Regions from separate parts of the Phytohabitans kaempferiae genome, predicted to be linked through region 3. Evidence: predicted binding sites of a transcription regulator. Region 3 holds the regulator's gene; each other region holds the start of a gene.

Region 1 (5,947 bases), on a different contig from region 3:
GAAGCGCCGGCGATCGTCCCGACCCGTCGCGGAGCCCGGCTCCGGCGCCGGTGCCGGACGGCGGGCGACCAGGCGCCACAGCACCACGCCGGCCACCGCCGCGCCCAGCAGCGACGGGACCGCGGCTGACGGGCCCGCGCCCGGCCGGGTCAACGCGGCGGCGACGCCGATGATCCCGAAGAGCGCGATGCCGACCACGCCGGCCCAGATGTTGCGGACGGCCAGCCAGCCGATCAGCGCGGCGAACGCGGCGAGCAGCACCAGCGTGCCGACCAGGAGGGCGACCTTGTCGTAGATGCCGAAGACGTCGATCGCGAACTGCTTGAGCGGCTCCGGTGCGTGGTCGACGACGACCCCGCCGACGGCCACCAGCGGAGCCGAGCGGGCGCCGGTGAAGACCGCGACGAACTCCGCCAGCCCCAGGGCCACCGCGGCGGCGGCGATCCCCGCCAGGGCGCCGCGTAGGCCGTTTCGCATGGCCCCAAGTCTGCCCCGCCGCGAGCCGTGGCGCGTGCGGTCGTACGAGCCCCACGACAACCGAAGGGGGCCCGAGGGCCCCCTTCGCGTCGCTTTCACGGAACCGGCTAGAAGCCCGGCCCGTGCTGGTGGCCGTGCCCATGGCCGTGGCCGTGGCCACCGGCCTGCGCCGGCTCGGCCTTCTCCGGCTTCTCCACGATCAAGCTCTCCGTGGTGAGCAGGAGCCCGGCGATCGACGCGGCGTTGGTCACCGCGTTGCGGGTCACCTTGACCGGGTCGATGATGCCGGCCTTCGCCAGGTCGACGTAGTCGCCCCGGGCCGCGTCGAGGCCGTGGCCCCAGTCGTTGCCGCGCACCTTCTGCACCACGACGTAGCCGTCGAGGCCGGCGTTCTGCGCGATCCAGCGCAGCGGCTCGTCGAGCGCCTTGCGGACGATCGACACACCGGTCGCCTCGTCGCCGGACTGGCCCAGCCCGCCGTCGAGCTGCTCGGCCACCTGCGCCAGCGCGGCGCCGCCGCCCGGCACGGTGCCCTCCTCGACCGCCGCCTTGGTCGCCGAGATGGCGTCCTCGATGCGGTGCTTGCGCTCCTTGAGCTCGACCTCGGTGGCGCCACCGGCCTTGATGACCGCGATGCCGCCGGAGAGCTTGGCCAGCCGCTCGGCCAGCTTCTCCCGGTCCCAGTCGGAGTCGGAAGCCTCGATCTCCTTGCGGATCTGCGAGATGCGGTCGGTGACCTCGGCGTCGTTGCCGGCGCCCTCGATGACCGTGGTGTTGTCCTTGTCGACGACGATGCGCCGGGCCTGGCCCAGCACCTCGAGGCCGACCGAGTCGAGCTTGTAGCCGAGCTCGGGCGCGACCACCTCACCACCGGTGAGGATGGCCATGTCCTGGAGCATCGCCTTGCGCCGGTCACCGAAGCCGGGCGCCTTGACCGCGCAGACCTTGAACGTCTTGCGGATCGCGTTGACCACGAGCGTGGCCAGCGCCTGGCCCTCGACGTCTTCCGCGATGATCAGGAGCGGCTTGCTGGCCTGGAGCACCTTCTCCAGCAGCGGCAGCAGCTCTTCGACCGACGAGATCTTCTGCGTGGTGATCAGGACGTAGGCGTCTTCGAGCACCGCCTCCTGCGCGTCCGGGTCGGTCACGAAGTGCGGCGAGATGAAGCCCTTGTCGAACTGGAGACCCTCGGTGACCTCAAGCTCGGTGGCGAGGGTGGAGCCCTCCTCGACGGTGATGACACCGTCGCGGCCGACCTTCTCCATCGCCTCGGCGATCAGGTCACCGATCGTCGCGTCCTGCGCCGAGATCGTGGCGACGTGGGCGATGGACTGCTTGTCGGCGACCTCGATCGCCTTCTCCAGCAGCGCCTTCGACACGGCCTCGGCCGCGAGGTCGATGCCCCGCTTCAGGCCCGCCGGGTTGGCGCCGGCGGTGACGTTGCGCAGGCCCTCGCGGACCATCGCCTGGGCGAGCACGGTCGCGGTGGTGGTCCCGTCGCCGGCGACGTCGTTGGTCTTCGTCGCCACCTCCTTGACCAGCTGCGCGCCGAGGTTTTCGTAGGGGTTGGCGAGCTCGATCTCCTTGGCGATCGTCACGCCGTCGTTGGTGATCGTCGGAGCGCCGAACTTCTTGTCCAGCACGACGTTGCGCCCGCGCGGGCCGAGAGTGACCTTGACCGCGTCCGCCAGCGCGTTGACGCCGTGCTCAAGCTGGTGCCGGGCGTCGTCCGAGAAACTCAGGATCTTCGCCATGTATGTCCCTCCAGAGCGGCACGCCCCGGACCGCATGGAGCCGGCCCGGGGCGATTATCAGCCTTCTAGTTTCCCTATGTGCTGTTCGTCGCTTCGCGGGCCCGCGAAGCGACGAACAGCGCCGGAAGAGCTGTCAGTCACTTCTCGATGACGGCGAGGACGTCGCGGGCGGAGAGCACCAGGTACTCCTCACCGGCGTACTTGACCTCGGTGCCACCGTACTTCGAGTAGATGACCGTGTCGCCGACCTTGACGTCAACCGGGATCCGGTTGCCCTTGTCGTCGACGCGGCCCGGGCCGACAGCGAGGACAGTGCCCTCCTGCGGCTTCTCCTTGGCGGTGTCGGGGATCACGATGCCCGACGCCGTGGTGGTCTCAGCCTCATTCGCCTGGACCAGAATCCGGTCCTCGAGCGGCTTGATCGCAACCTTGGTCGCGGTAGTCACGGGCATACCCTCCTGGGGTACTGGTCTGGTAGCCACCCGGATCTCTCCGGGCGGCGGTCATACTGTTGCCTCATGCCACCGGGCGATGCCGTCGTCGCGGGTGCCGGCGTGCCCGAGAGCTAGCACCCTCAGATTGAGAGTGCTAACCCGCAGGTTATGCCGGTGGCTAGCACTCCGTCAAGGAGAGTGCCAGCGTGCCCCGAACTGATGACGCGACCGCCCTGTTTGGGGCATGGTCTTTGGGAAGAACCCCGCAGCCCCATTCCGCGCGGAGGCGATGCCATGCAGGCCACAGTCGGTGACCACTTGCACGTACACAGCAACACGGTCGGCGCCAGCGACCGGATCGCCGAGATCGTCGAAGTCCGCGGTGCCGACGGGCAGCCGCCCTACCTCGTCCGCTTCCCGGACGGCCACGAGAGCCTGGTCTTCCCCGGCCCAGACAGCGTGGTCGAGCCCAGCCAGCGCTGAGCCCGGCCCGCCCGCGGGCGCCCGCCGGGCTGCGCCGACAATCAGTCGGTGGATCCCGAGCAGCTCGCCGCGCTGCGTACCCCTGATGGGGTGAACGCCCTCGCCACGGCGGCCGAGCTGGCCGGCGGCGACCCGCTGTCCGCGGCGGCCACGCTCCGCTCCTCGGGCGTGCCCGCCGACCTCGCCGCGGCCGCGCTCACCCAGGCCGAGCTGCGGCGGCGGGCGGCCGGGAAGTTCGGTGCGGACGCCGCGCGGATGTTCTTCACCCGCGCGGGGTTGGAGCAGGCGACGCGCTCCGTCGTGGCCGGGCGCCGCGCCGCGCGGTTGCGCGCCGCGGGCGTGCGCACCCTCGCCGACCTCGGTTGCGGCATCGGCGCGGACGCGATCGCCGCCGCGCGTTCCGGCATCAAGGTGTACGCACTGGAAGCCGACCCGGGCACCGCCGCCGTTGCCGCCGCCAACGCTCAGGTGCTGGGGCTGGACGACATCACGGTGACCCACGGCGACGCCACAGCGGCCGATCTGTCCGGTGTGGATGCGGTCTTCTGCGACCCCGCGCGCCGACGGGCCGGGCGGCGGGTCTTCGATCCGGCCGCGTACTCGCCACCGTGGGACTTCGTCGCCGCCCTGCCCGAGCGAGTCCCGCGCACCGTGCTCAAGCTGGCGCCCGGCGTCGACCACGGGCTCATCCCACCTGGCGCGGAGGCGGAGTGGGTGAGCGTACGGGGCGAGGTGGTGGAGGCGGCCTTCTGGTGCGGGCCGCTCGCCGACGTGCCCCGGCGGGCCACGTTGCTCGGGGCGGGCGAGTACACCCTCACCGGCACCGGGCAGGCGAAGGCGCCGGTGGGCGAGGTGGGGCCTTACCTCTACGACCCGGACGGCGCGGTGGTCCGGGCGCACCTGGTCGCCGAGTTCGCCGCCACGGTCGCGGGGCACCTCGCCGACCCCGAGATCGCCTACGTCTACACCGACGCCCCCACTCCCACGCCGTACGCTCGCTGCCTGAAGGTCGACGAGGTGCTGCCCTTCTCCTTGAAGCGGTTGCGTGCCCTCCTCCGCGATCGGGGCGTGGGGCGGCTCGAGATCCTCAAGCGCGGCTCCGCACTGGAGCCCGAACGCCTCCGCCGCGACCTGCGCCTGGCCGGCCCCTCGGCGGCGACGCTGGTGCTGACCCGGGTAGCCGGTGCACCGACCGCCCTGCTCTGCCAGCCGCTCGGCGGTGACGTAGATACGTCGTGAGGCCGCCGTCAGGTGCTTTGTGGCACCGCGACCTCAAGGCGCTCGCGGCGGCCGCCAGCGGCAAGCGGGCCATGCTCGCCGACCGGACAGTGGCCGAGCGGACCACGGGGTACGTGCGCGGCGGGATCAGCCCGCTCGGGCAGCGCAAGCGCCTCCCCACGGTGGTCGACGCGACCGCCGCCGAGCACGAAACGATCTACGTTTCCGCAGGTCGCAGGGGCATTCAGGTGGAGCTGTCACCGCATGATCTGGTGCGGCTGACCGGGGCGACCCTCGCCGCCGTCCGCGCCTGATCCTTTCCGTCCACTTTGCGCCCGCGCGGGGCTAAAGCGCCCGATGATCGATTCGGGCATGGAGGCCCGAGCGGGTAGATGACGATCACGTTGCTGAATTGTTATCGCCGCCAACAAACTCATGGCGTCGGCGGTCTTGTGCTACCGCTCGATGCCGAAATACGTTGCCGGGCACAACAAAAGTACGTACCCAAGGACGCCCACCGCGCCACGCCGCGCGACACACCCACCACAACCACACTTGGACGAAAGGGCCCATGCAATGCGCAAAGGGATCCTCTCCATCGCTGCCGCCAGCCTGCTGGCGGTAGGGTCGCTCGCCGCGTGTGGCGACGACTCCGGCAGCGACACCGGCTCTGGCACCGACGGCGGCGGCAAGACAGCCAAGATCGGCGTGATCCTCCCCGACAGCGCGTCCTCCGACCGCTGGGAGACCGCCGACCGCAAGTACCTCGAGGAGGCGTTCACGGCCGCCGGGGTGCAGTACGACATCCAGAACGCCCAGGGCGACAAGAACACGTTCCAGACCCTGGCCGACCAGATGATCACCAACGGCGCGACGGTCCTCATGATCGTCAACCTCGACTCCGGCACCGGCAAGGCGGTCCTCGACAAGGCGAAGTCGCAGGGTGTCGCCACGATCGACTACGACCGGCTGACGCTGGGCGGCTCCGCCGAGTACTACGTCAGCTTCGACAACGAGGCCGTCGGCAAGCTCCAGGGCGAGGGCCTGGTCAAGTGCCTGACCGCCGCCAACGCGCAGAAGCCGGTCGTCGCCGAGCTCAACGGCTCGCAGACCGACAACAACGCGACCCTGTTCAAGAACGGGTACGACTCGATCCTCCAGCCGAAGTACGACGCCGGCGAGTACGTCAAGGGCCCGGACCAGTGGGTTCCGGACTGGGACAACAACCAGGCGGGCACGCTCTTCGAGCAGATGCTGACCCAGCAGAAGGGCAAGATCGACGGCGTGCTGGCCGCGAACGACGGCCTCGGCAACGCGGTGATCTCGGTGCTCAAGAAGAACAACCTGAACGGCAAGGTCCCGGTGACCGGCCAGGACGCCACCGTCCAGGGCCTGCAGAACATCCTCGCCGGCGACCAGTGCATGACCGTCTACAAGGCGATCAAGCAGGAGGCCGACGCCGCCGCCGACCTGGCGATCGGTCTGGCCAAGGGCGAGCGCAAGAGCACGTCGCAGACGGTCAAGGACCCCGAGTCCGGCCGGGACGTGCCCTCGGTGCTGCTGACTCCGGTGGCGATCACG
Region 2 (5,947 bases), on a different contig from region 3:
GCCCGACCCGACCGGTCGGACCGCCCGGAACGGCCCGACATGGCGGCCAGGCGGGACCTGAACCCACCACAGCACAACCAGCGCCAGTCGCAGCCTGGGCAGCCACGCGAGATGGGCAGTCCACCGCCGTCCAACGAGGACATGCCGCCGAAGCCGATGTCGCGGGCGGACAAGCAACGCAACCAGCCACGCCGCTGAACCGGTACGACCGTGCCGCAGCGACGAGCGCGCTGAACAGATAAAGAAAGGGGCGAGCCGGAGAACCCGGCTCGCCCCTCCTCGTTTGAGACGTGGACTGTCAGAAGTCCATGTCGCCGCCGCCGGGCGCACCCGCCGGGGCCTTGTCCTTCTCCGGCTTGTCCGCCACCACAGCCTCGGTGGTGAGGAACAGGGCCGCGATCGAAGCCGCGTTCTGCAGCGCTGAACGGGTCACCTTGGCCGGGTCGATGATGCCCGCCGACAGCAGGTCGACGTACTCACCGCTGGCCGCGTTGAGGCCGTGGTTGGTCTCCAGGTTGCGCACCCGCTCCACCACGACGCCACCCTCGAGGCCGGCGTTGACGGCGATCTGGCGCAGCGGCGCGTCCAGCGCGATCTTCACGATCTGGGCGCCGGTGGCCTCGTCGCCAGCCAGGTCGAGCTTGTCGAAGGCGGTCTTGCCGGCCTGGACCAGCGCGACGCCACCACCGGGGACGATGCCCTCCTCGACAGCGGCCTTGGCGTTGCGGACCGCGTCTTCGATGCGGTGCTTGCGCTCCTTGAGCTCGACCTCGGTGGCCGCGCCGACCTTGATCACCGCAACACCGCCGGCGAGCTTCGCCAGGCGCTCCTGCAGCTTCTCGCGGTCGTAGTCGGAGTCGCTCTTCTCGATCTCGGCGCGGATCTGGTTGACCCGACCCTGGATCTGGTCGGCGTCACCGGCACCGTCGACGATCGTGGTCTCGTCCTTGGTCACCACGACCTTGCGGGCGCGGCCCAGCAGGTCGAGCGAGGCGGCGTCGAGCTTGAGCCCGACCTCCTCGCTGATGACCTGGCCGCCGGTGAGGATGCCGATGTCGGTCAGCATCGCCTTGCGGCGGTCGCCGAAGCCGGGCGCCTTCACCGCGACGGACTTGAACGTGCCGCGCACCTTGTTGACGACCAGGGTGGCCAGAGCCTCGCCCTCGACGTCCTCGGCGATGATCGCGAGCGGCTTGCCCGACTGCATGACCTTCTCGAGGATCGGCAGCAGGTCCTTGACCGACGAGATCTTGCTGTTGACGATCAGGATGTAGGGGTCGTCGAGGACGGCCTCCATCCGCTCGGCGTCGGTCCAGAAGTAGGGCGAGATGTAGCCCTTGTCGAAGCGCATGCCCTCGGTGAGCTCAAGCTCAAGGCCGAAGGTGTTGCTCTCCTCGACGGTGATGACGCCTTCCTTGCCGACCTTGTCCATCGCCTCGGCGATGATCTCACCGACGGTGGCGTCACCGGCGGAGATGGAGGCGGTGGAAGCGATCTGCTCCTTGGTCTCGACGTCCTTGGCGATCTTCGCCAGCTCCTCCGCGACGTTGGCGACAGCCGCCTCGATGCCCCGCTTGAGGGCCATCGGGTTGGCGCCGGCCGCCACGTTGCGCAGGCCCTCGCGAACCAGCGCCTGGGCCAGGACGGTCGCCGTCGTCGTGCCGTCGCCGGCCACGTCGTCGGTCTTCTTGGCGACCTCCTTGACCAGCTCCGCGCCGATCTTCTCGTACGGGTCCTCGAGCTCGATCTCCTTGGCGATGCTCACACCATCGTTGGTGATGGTGGGCGCGCCCCACTTCTTCTCGAGCACGACGTTGCGGCCCTTCGGGCCGAGCGTCACCTTTACGGCGTCGGCGAGGGTGTTCATGCCCCGCTCAAGGCCGCGGCGCGCCTCCTCGTCGAACGCGATAATCTTGGCCATACGGCGTTGTCCTCCAGCTGGACATCCACAGCACTCCGAGCCATCAGCTCGAAGCGACCTTCCGTCCGGCCGGGCCGGATAGCCCGCGACGACCGGCCCGTGCCGCGCCACCGTTACGGTGCTCACGACCGTGGCCCCACCGCCCCGACCATTGGCACTCACATGCCGCGAGTGCCAATCACTTGTTTAGCACTCTCCCCTAGCGAGTGCAAGCGCGTCCGGTGAACGCGGAGTGGCTGCCACGTGCATGTCGCCCGCGCGGCGGGAAGCCGAGGGCTGCCTCGTGTGAGGTGGGCACGCCCTGGTGCTGGAGAAAGCTGGAGGCGGGGCCGGATACCGGTGCCCCGCCTCTACGGTTCGCTGAAGGATCAGGCGATGAGCCGGACCTTCTCGGCCTGCGGCCCCTTCTGGCCCTGAGCGATCTCGAACTCCACGCGCTGACCGTCATCGAGCGCCTTGTAGCCGTCCATCTCGATCGCCGAGAAGTGGACGAAGACGTCCTGACCGCCATCGACCGCGATGAAGCCGTAGCCCTTTTCGCTGTTGAACCACTTGACGGTGCCCTGTGCCACGGTGCACTTCCCTCACTTCGATGGTGCTGGGTTCGACAACCCCCGGCCAAACTGTTTGCTGGCCGGGGCCGCCGATCCGTGGTCCGGGGTGGTCCGTCGAACACAGCGGCCGAAATCGCACGCTACACGAGGACCCCCGCCCGCGCACTACCCCAAACCGGACACGGGGGTCGGGACCAGGCATCCTGCCGCCCCCACCAGCGCCCCTGCCTCGTTGAACCGGCGTGGTTTCGAACCGACGACACGCGCCCGGCAGGCATCGAGCGCGGTTGAGCCAGCGGTGGCTCGCGGCGGGGTACGCGACGGCCGCGCTGACCGCCGTCGCACTGCTCGCCACCGTGAGTACCAGCCAGGGCGCGATCCCCCGCTGGGTCGCCGGTGAGGTGCCGGCGTCACCGATCCCGGCGCCGAAGCCACCGCCGGTCGTCCACATCGACCACAGCGGCTTTCTCTCCTGGGCACTGCTGGACCGCCGCACCGGACGGATCAGCGGCTCGGCCAACCTGGGCGCCCCCAGCGACACCATGTCGATGGTGAAGGCGTGGATCGCGGCGGACTACCTACGCCGGCTGGGGAGCGAGGAGCTTGGCGAGACCCGCCGGCGCCAGCTCACCATCATGATCCGGGACAGCGACAACGCGGCCGCGCAGGCGCTGTTCGAGGCGGTCGGCCGCCGCGCCTCCATCGAGCGGCTGATCGAGATCTGCGGGCTCACCGAGAGCAGCGCGTACGGCAACTGGTGGAGCAAGACGTCCGTCACCGCCCGGGACACCGTACGGCTGGGCGCCTGCATCGCCGACGGGCGCGCGGCGGGACCAAAGTGGACGGCCTGGCTGCTGGACGAGATGCGCCAGGTACGCGGCGCGGGCGACTTCGGCGTACGCCTGTCGCTCCCCCAGCCCGAGGCCGTGGCGATCAAGAACGGCTGGCTCCTGCGCGACGAGGACAGGCTGTGGCACATCAGCTGCCTCGCGATCAGCCGCGAGTGGGTACTCGGCGTGCTCGCCCGCTACCCCGGCGAGCTGGGCTTCGACTACGGCACCTCGCTGTGCCAGGAGGTGGGCCGGCAGATCGTCACAGCCGTTTAGGGTGACCTGCATGACGACGCGAGCGACCGTGCGCCGGGTGCGGCGCCAGGACGCCGGCCGCATGCGCGCGCTGCGGCTGGAGATGCTCGCCGACACCCCGCTCGCCTTCCTGGAGACGCTGGCCGAGGCGGCAGCGCTCCCGCACGAGGAGTTCGCCGACCGGCTCGCACGCAGCTCGTTCGGCAACTTCTGCGCACAGTTCATCGCCGAGGTCGACGGCCGCTTCGTGGCGCACGCGGGCGGGCTCGCCGCGCCCGACGACCCCAAGGTCACGATCATCTTCGCCGTCTACATCACGCCCGCGCACCGCGGCGCGGGCATGCTCGAATACCTGGTGGCCGAGGTGGCCGCCTGGTCGCGCAGCGCCGGCCGCCCCGAGCTGATGCTGGAGGTCGTGGTCGGCAACGACCGGGCCCGCCGAGCGTACGAGCGGCTGGGCTTCACCGACACCGGCGTGCGCGTGCCGCACCCCGTGATCCCGGTGCTCACCGAGTTGCAGATGCGCCGGCCCGCCTGAGACGGGCCGGCGCGGAGCGTCAGGCGGTGTGCCGCCGCGACTGCACGATGCGGAAGCGGCTCGCCACGTAGGCGCCGTCGGTGAGCGCCGCGTTCGCCGCCGGATTGGCGCCGCTCGCGTGGAAGTCGGAGAAGGCCGCCGACTGGTTGACGAAGACGCCGCCGGTCAGGTTGCAGGAGAGGTGGACCCCGACGTCGAGCGCCGCCGCCTCCGCCGCGTCCAGCACCTTCTCGTCGGTCGAGTACACCGACGCGGTCAGCGCGCCCCGCTCGCCCACCGTCGACCGGAAGATCTCCAGGCTCTCCTCCGTCGACCCGGTCGCGATGACGAAGGAGATAGGCCCGAACCACTCCCGGCCGTAGGTCGCCGCGGCGTCCGCCGGCAGTTTCACGATCAATGGGGTACGAACGACGGCGCCCTCGAACGCCGGATGCTCCACGACCCGCGACTCCAGCACAGGCTCGCCGATCGACTTGACCTCGTCGAGGCGGTCGAGCACGCCGTCGTTGACGATCGCGCCGGTCAGCTCCACCGCGCGGGCGGGGTCGCCGGTCAGCTTGCCCACCGCGCCCGCGATGCCGGCCGCCACCTCGTCGAACGACTTGTGCCCCTGATCGGTGCCGATGCCGCCGGCGGGTACGAGCACGTTTTGCGGCGTGGTGCACATCTGGCCGCTGTAGAGGGTCAGCGAGAAGCCGAGGTTGCGGCACATCCCGGCGAAGTCGTCCGTCGAGTCGACCACGATCGTGTTGACCCCGGCCTTCTCGGTGTAGACGGCGGCCTGCCGGGCATTCTCCTCCAGCCACTCGCCGTACGCCGTCGAGCCGGTGTAGTCGATGATCTTCACTTCGGGACGGAGTGCCAGTGTGGACGCGAGCGCCTCGCCCGGCGCCTCCGGGGCCAACAGCACCAGGTTGGGATCGAAGCTGGCCTCGGCGAGCACCTCGCGGGCGTACCGCACGGTGATGGCGAGCGGCAGCACCGCCCGCGGATGCGGCTTGACGATCACCGGGTTGCCGGTGGCGAGGGAGGCGAAGAGCCCGGGGTACGAGTTCCACGTCGGAAACGTGTTGCAGCCGATGACCAGCCCCACGCCGCGCGGCACCACGTGGAACGTCTTGGTCATCCGCAACGGGTCGCCCTTGCCGGCGGGCTTCTCCCACCGCGCCGTGCCGGGGTGGCGGGTCATCTCCGCGTACGCGTACGCCACCGCCTCCAGCGCCCTGTCGAGCGCGTGCGCCCCGCCCGCCTGGAACGCCATCACGAACGCCTGCCCGCTCGTGAACTGCACCGCGTTGGCCAGCTCGAACACGTGCGCGTGCAGCCGCGCCAGGATCTCCAGGCAGACACCGACCCGGGCCTGCGGACCGGCGTCCCGCCAGGCCGGCAGGGCGGCCGTCGCGGCGGCGATCAACGCCCCCGCGTCGGCGTGCGGGTACGTCACCGCAAGCTCGACGCCGAAAGGGCTCGCCTCGGTGGCGATCCAGCCGTCGGTGCCGGGCTGGTCGAGCGGGAAGCGGTTGTCGAGGTACGCCCGGAACGCGGCTTCGCCTTCCGTGGCGGCTGTCTCGCCGTAGACACGAGGGCTCGGCGACTCGGGGTAGGCCGACCAGTAGCCACGGTCGGTGATGGCGCTGAGGGCACGCTCGAGGGTGGCGGCGTGCTTGTCGTGCAGGAGGCGCGGGGTGTCCGTCATGCCGTCATCATGCCGCAGTTCCGGTGGGATCGAGCGGTCGTCCAGCGGTGCGCCCAGCCCTCTTCCCGCTATACGCGCTCGCCTCCGCCTACTCGTACCTGATGACCGGCGGCTACGGCTGCCGCAACGTCTTCGAGCGGCACGCGGGGCTGA
Region 3 (5,947 bases):
TGACCGCGGCGCTCGTCGCCGCCTCGACGCCTTCCGCGACGCTGGCGGCGGGCGAGGCCACCGCGTACGCCACGATGATGAACCTCCCCACGGTCACCTACTCGGTCGGCGCCGACCCGCGCCGCCGGGTCCCGGTCGCCACCGCTCCACAGTGGTGTGACATCACCGCCGTGCTCCGCGCCGCCGACGGCCGGGAGCTGCACCGCGCCTCGCTGCCGACCGCCACGGTGCGCTGGATGGGCGCCCCGCCGCCCGGCGTGGCGCCGGAGGAGATCGCCGAGATCTCGCTCTCGGCCCGGCTCACCCCGGCCGCGGGCGGGGTGCACGAGCTGGCGACCGTCGGCTTCGGCGACTTCGTGTTCACGGCCGGCGGCCGCGTCCTCTTCGACGGCCCGATCTACCGCGACCACGACGAGTCCGACGTGTTCCGCGGCGCCGACGAGCGCCGCTTTCCGGTGGAGCTGGCCGAGGGCGAGCCGGTCGACGTGGTGCTGACCCAGCGGGGCGGCAATCCGGGCTTCGTGTGGTTCGCGATCGGCCACGCCCCGCCGGCGCCCGGTCCGGAGGCGCTGCTCGACGAGGCGGCCCGCGCCGCGGCGGAGGCCGACGTCGCCGTGGTGGTCGTGGGCACGACCGAGGAGGTCGAGTCGGAGGGCTTCGACCGCACCACGCTCGCGCTGCCCGGCCGGCAGGACGAGCTGGTCTCCCGGGTCGCCGCCGCCAACCCGCGTACCGTCGTCGTGGTCAACGCCGGCTCCCCCGTGCTGATGCCGTGGGCGGGCGAGGTCGCCGCGATCCTGCTCACCTGGTTTCCGGGGCAGGAGGCGGGCCGGGCGCTCGCCGACGTCCTGCTCGGGCTGGCCGAGCCGGGCGGTCGCCTGCCCACCACCTGGCCCCGCCGCGACGCCGACGCGCTGCCGGTCACGCCGGTCGGCGGCGCGTTGCCGTACGACGAGGGCGTCTTCGTGGGCTACCGGGCCGAGCCGGCCGACCCGCTCTTCCCGTTCGGGCACGGGCTGGGCTACACCGAGTGGGCGTACGAGTCACTCTCCATCGAAGCCGGCGTAGCGGTGGTGACGGTGCGAAACTCCGGCGTGCGGCCGGGCCGCGAGGTCGTGCAGCTCTACGCCGGGCCGTCCACGCCAGACCCCGAGCGCCCGCGCCGCTGGCTCGCCGGCTTCGCGGCGGTCGAGGCGGAGCCGGGCGAGACGGTCACGGCCCGGATCCCGCTGCCCGAGCGGGCATTCCAGGTGTGGGACGCCGGCTGGCGCACGGTGCCCGGCACCTACCTGATCGAGGCTGGGCACAGCGTGGCCGACCGCCGCCGCACCGTAGAGCTGACCGTCGCGCCCTAGCCAGGGCCTGTCCTACCAGCGCCCCAGCCGGTCCTACCAGCGCCCCAGCCGGGTCGCGAGCACGGCGAGGGCGGCCACGCCGGCGGTGGAGGTGCGCAGCACCGCGTCGCCGAGGCGCACCGCGCGGGCGCCGGCCGCCTCGAAGGTGGCCAGCTCCTCCGGCGCGATGCCGCCCTCGGGGCCCACCACCAGGGTGATCTCGCCGGCGGGCGGCAGCTCGACCGAGGTCAGCCGCTCCTTGGCCTCCTCGTGCAGCACCAGCGTGGCGCGGGCGGCCGCCTCGCGGGTCGTGGCGGCGGGGGCCACCACCGGAAGCCACGGGCGGCGGGCCTGCTTGGCGGCCTCGCGGGCGGTGGCGACCCAGCGCTCGCGGGCCCGGTCGCCCCGCTCGCCGCGCCACCGCACCACCGAGCGGGCGGCGGCCCAGGGCACGATCTCGTCGACACCGGCCTCGGTCATCGCCTGTACTGCCAGCTCGCCCCGCTCCCCCTTGGCGATGCCCTGGATCACCACCACGCGGGGGTCGGGCGGCTCAACGTACTCCCGGCTTTTGATCTGGAGGTCGAGGCTGCCCCGGCCGGCGGCGGTGACCACGGCGGTGGCCGTGCCGCCCCGCCCGTCGGCGAGCAGCAGCTCCTCGCCGGCGCGCAACCGCTGGACGGTGGCCGCGTGGTGCCCCTCCGGGCCGTCGAGGACGCACGTGGGCCCGGACGGCAGCTCGGCGACCAGGAAGAGCGGGACCGTCACGTCGCCGCCATTGATCGCTCGCTCACCGCCGTCGCGGGTGAGCGCCGCGCGCCGCGCTCACTCACGCGTGGCCGTTGAAGGCGTCTCGCATGCGCGAGAAGAAGCCGCCCTGCTTGGTCAGCTCGGCGACCTCCTCGCCCCGGGTCTTGGCGAACTCGCGCAGGATCCGCTCCTGCTCCGGGTCGAGCTTCGTCGGCGTACGCACGTCGAGGTGGACGAAGAGGTCGCCCCGCCCGGTGCCACGCAGGTGGGGCACGCCGCGGGCGCGCAGCCGCAGTGTGGCGCCGGGCTGCGTGCCGGGCTTGACGTCGAGCTGCTCCTCGCTGTCGAGCGTCTTGATCGTCAGGCGCGTGCCGAGGGCGGCGGCGGTCATCGGGACCGTGACCCGGCAGTGCAGGTCGTCGCCCTTGCGGGAGTAGACGTCGTGCGGCCGCTCGTGGATCTCCACGTAGAGGTCGCCGGCCGTGCCGCCACCGGGGCCGACCTCGCCCTGCTGGGCCAGGCGGATGCGCATGCCGTCTTCGACCCCGGCCGGGATCTTCACGGTCAGTGAGCGGCGGGTGCGGACCCGGCCATCCCCGCCGCACGTGGCGCAGGGGTGCGGGATCACCGTGCCGTAGCCCTGGCAGACCGTGCAGGGGCGGGACGAGACGACCTGGCCGAGGAACGTGCGCTGCACCGACTGCACCTCGCCGCGCCCACCGCACGCCTCACAGGTGGCGAGGTGTGTGCCCGCCGCGGTGCCCGCACCGGAACATGTGGTGCAGAGCACAGCGGTGTCGACCGTGATCGGCGCCTCGACCCCGAACGCGGTCTCGGTCAGGTCGAGCTCCAGCCGCAGGACCGCGTCGGCCCCCGGCCGTGTACGCGAACGCGGCCCGCGCGCCCCGGCAGCCGTGCCGAAGAACGCGTCCATGATGTCCTGGAATCCGACGAACGGACCCGCGCCGGGGGCACCGCCAGGCCCACCGCCGCCGGGCGCGAGAGGGTCGCCGCCCAGGTCGACGATCTGCCGCTTCTGGTCGTCGGAAAGCACCTCGTAGGCGGCGTTGATGTCCTTGAACTTCTCGTGCGCATCCGGATCCGGGTTGACGTCCGGGTGGTACTGGCGGGCCAGCTTCCGGTAGGCGCGCTTGATCTCATCGTCGGATGCCTCTCGGCTCACACCGAGAATCCCGTAGTAGTCCTTGGCCACTGCGTTCCGTGTCCTCATGTTCTCGCGCTGTCCCGGGCTAATTGTTTCCCAACAGATCGCCTACGTAGCGTGCCACGGCGCGCACCGTGGCGATGGTGCCGGGGTAATCCATCCTCGTCGGCCCGAGGACACCGAGACCACCCACGATTGTGGCGCCTGGACCGTATCCAGTGCTGACAACCGAGGTGGACCGCAGGTTGTCGATCTCATTTTCGTCGCCGATGCGGACCCGGAGGGTGTCCGCGTCAGCCTCCCCGAGGAGCTTGAGCAGGATGACCTCCTCCTCGAGGGCCTCGAGGATCGGGCGCAGCGAGCCCTGGAAGTCGAGCAGCCCACCCCGGGTGAGGTTGGCCCGGCCGGCGAGCGCGATCCGCTCGTCGTGCCGCTCGACCAGCGCCTCCAGCAGCACTGAGGCGAGGGTGGCCATGGTGGCGCGGTCGTCCGGCGCGACCTCCTCGACAAGCGCCTGGACCAGCGGCGGCGTCTCCGACAGCCGCTTGCCCACGAGCTTTTCGTTGACCATCCGACGCAGGTCGGTGATGGCGTCGTCCTGCACGGGCGCGGGCAGCTCGACCAGCCGCTGCTCGACCCGGCCGGTGTCGGCGATCATCACGAGCATGAGCCGTGTGGTGGAGATCGGCACCAGCTCCAGATGGCGCACCGAGGAGCGGGTCAGGCTCGGGTATTGCACCACGGCGACCTGCCGGGTCAGCTGAGCCAGCAACCGCACCGTGCGATGCACCACATCGTCGAGATCGAGCGCCCCGGCGAGGAACCGCTCGATCGCCCGCCGCTCCGCCGGGCTCAGCGGCTTGACCCGGGAGAGCCGGTCGACGAAGAGCCGGTAGCCACGGTCGGTGGGGACCCGACCGGCACTGGTGTGCGGCTGTCGGATGTAGCCCTCCTCCTCCAGCACGGCCATGTCGTTGCGCACAGTCGCGGGCGAGACGCCCAACTGGTGTCGCTCGACCAGAGCCTTGCTGCCGACCGGCTCCTGAGTGGCGACGTAGTCCTCGACGATCGCACGGAGCACGTCGAGCTTGCGGTCATCGAGACTCACTGTCACCCCCTGCCGCACCAGATGAGAGGACTGGCACTCGACTGTAGCGAGTGCCAGTCTACGTCGCATCCCCCGGCCACCGCGATGATCTCTTTGGGCGCTATGAACCTTTTTCCGCCCCACCTCGCGGCGCGTCATCGCCCCGCGCGGAGAGCCTTGCCACAGGACGATGCTGGTCGAAATGGGTTCATCCGGGACTTCTTGAGAGTGTTGTGTGGCGCGGCTTGAGCCGTACCCCTACCGTGACCCCCATGACTGAACCACCTCGCCCTCCCGGAGAGAGCGAGCCGGGCGCCACGCCACCGGACCCGCACTCTCCGCCGACACCCCCAGCGTCCTACTCGATGCCGGGCGAGGCTCCCTCTCCCGGTTACGCACCCCCACCGAGTGAACCGCCACTTTCGGGCGGCACCGGCTACCCGCCGCCGGGGGGCTACCCCCCGCCCGGTGGTTCCTACCCGCCGCCCGGCTATCCGCCGCAGGGCCCGCCCGGCGGCTATTACGGGGCTGGCCCGGCGCCGGCCGGCTACGCCACCAACGACGAGAAGACCTGGGCGCTGGTCGCCCACTTCGGCGGCGCGGCCGGTGCGTTCGTCGGCGGCGGCACGCTGGGCTGGGTCGGCCCGCTCGTCGCGCTCCTGGCGAAGGGCAACCAGTCGCCGACCGTACGCGCGCACGCGGTCGCGGCGCTCAACTTCCAGCTACTCTGGTCGATCATCACGGTGATCAGCTGGATCCTGGTCTGCGCGCTGATCGGCTTCATCCTCGCCCCGATCGCCATGATCATCGCGATCGTCTTCGGCATCATCGGCGGCGTGAAGGCCAACGACGGGCAGTTGTACAGCTACCCGATGAGCATCTCGATGATCAAGTAACAGACAGCGAGACCACGACCCCGGAGACCACCTGGTCTCCGGGGTCTTCGCTGTCACCAAGGGCCTTGGACGATTCGAGCTACCGCGACGTCCGCCGTGGTCCATACCGCTGCTCCCGCAGCCTCACCCGCCGCGATTCACGACCACGCCCCGGCCCGTGCGTGGCGAAAAGTGACCCCACAGAGCCTGTTGCAAAATCGTCAGATTCGCGCGAACTGAGGGTCGCGCTAACCTCGCTGGCCGCCGTTCGACGGCCAGCGACCGATACAGCCGTGTTCTTCTTAGGTCAGCAGGTCGCGCACCACCGCGTCGGCGAGCAGCCGGCCACGGAGTGTCAGCACCGCGTGCCCCGCGCGGATCTCCAGCAGCCTGCTCGCCGCCGCCCGTGCGGCCGCCTCCCGGCCCGCTTCGTCGAGCGCGGCGAGCGGCAGGCCGGATGCCAGCCGCAGCCGCAGCATCACGTCTTCCATGTGCCGCTCGTCCGCCGACAGCACCTCGCGCGCGTGACCGGGCGACTCGCCGGCGGCCAGGCGGGACGCGTACGCCGAGGGGTGCTTGACGTTCCACCAGCGCACGCCGCCGACGTGGCTGTGCGCCCCCGGCCCGAGGCCCCACCAGTCGCCGCCGGTCCAGTAGAGGAGGTTGTGCCGGCACCGCGCAGCCGGGCCCGCCGCCCAGTTGGAGACCTCGTACCAGGTGAGGCCGGCCGCGCCGA

The links. Region 3 encodes HrcA, which represses chaperone genes, less so after heat shock. Its sites were predicted from a motif close to GGTTNGCACNCTCNNNNNGAGNGTGCNAACC; they were not measured.
Region 1: groES (co-chaperone GroES) is a predicted target of HrcA. The motif match lies at 2,795-2,825, and genes of this name have one in related genera.
Region 2: groL (chaperonin GroEL) is a predicted target of HrcA. The motif match lies at 2,071-2,101, and genes of this name have one in related genera.

The regions. Positions count from the first base shown of each region.
Region 1 covers NZ_JBHLUH010000004.1:145,796-151,742, forward strand. Annotated here, with positions in the region: gene ACFFIA_RS01750 (molybdopterin-dependent oxidoreductase) at 1-477, opposite strand, end outside; gene groL (chaperonin GroEL) at 585-2,231, opposite strand; gene groES (co-chaperone GroES) at 2,369-2,677, opposite strand; gene ACFFIA_RS01765 (DUF1918 domain-containing protein) at 2,960-3,148, shown strand; gene ACFFIA_RS01770 (THUMP-like domain-containing protein) at 3,197-4,387, shown strand; partial or broken gene ACFFIA_RS01775 (YbaK/EbsC family protein) at 4,381-4,680, shown strand; gene ACFFIA_RS01780 (sugar ABC transporter substrate-binding protein) at 4,943-5,947, shown strand, end outside.
Region 2 covers NZ_JBHLUH010000084.1:151,053-156,999, reverse strand. Annotated here, with positions in the region: gene ACFFIA_RS38755 (hypothetical protein) at 1-198, shown strand, start outside; gene groL (chaperonin GroEL) at 299-1,921, opposite strand; gene ACFFIA_RS38745 (cold-shock protein) at 2,290-2,493, opposite strand; gene ACFFIA_RS38740 (serine hydrolase) at 2,763-3,581, shown strand; gene ACFFIA_RS38735 (GNAT family N-acetyltransferase) at 3,592-4,098, shown strand; gene paaN (phenylacetic acid degradation protein PaaN) at 4,118-5,794, opposite strand.
Region 3 covers NZ_JBHLUH010000073.1:149,963-155,909, forward strand. Annotated here, with positions in the region: gene ACFFIA_RS33845 (beta-glucosidase family protein) at 1-1,355, shown strand, start outside; gene ACFFIA_RS33850 (16S rRNA (uracil(1498)-N(3))-methyltransferase) at 1,389-2,102, opposite strand; gene dnaJ (molecular chaperone DnaJ) at 2,164-3,297, opposite strand; gene hrcA (heat-inducible transcriptional repressor HrcA) at 3,335-4,357, opposite strand; gene ACFFIA_RS33865 (DUF4870 domain-containing protein) at 4,609-5,232, shown strand; gene hemW (radical SAM family heme chaperone HemW) at 5,514-5,947, opposite strand, start outside.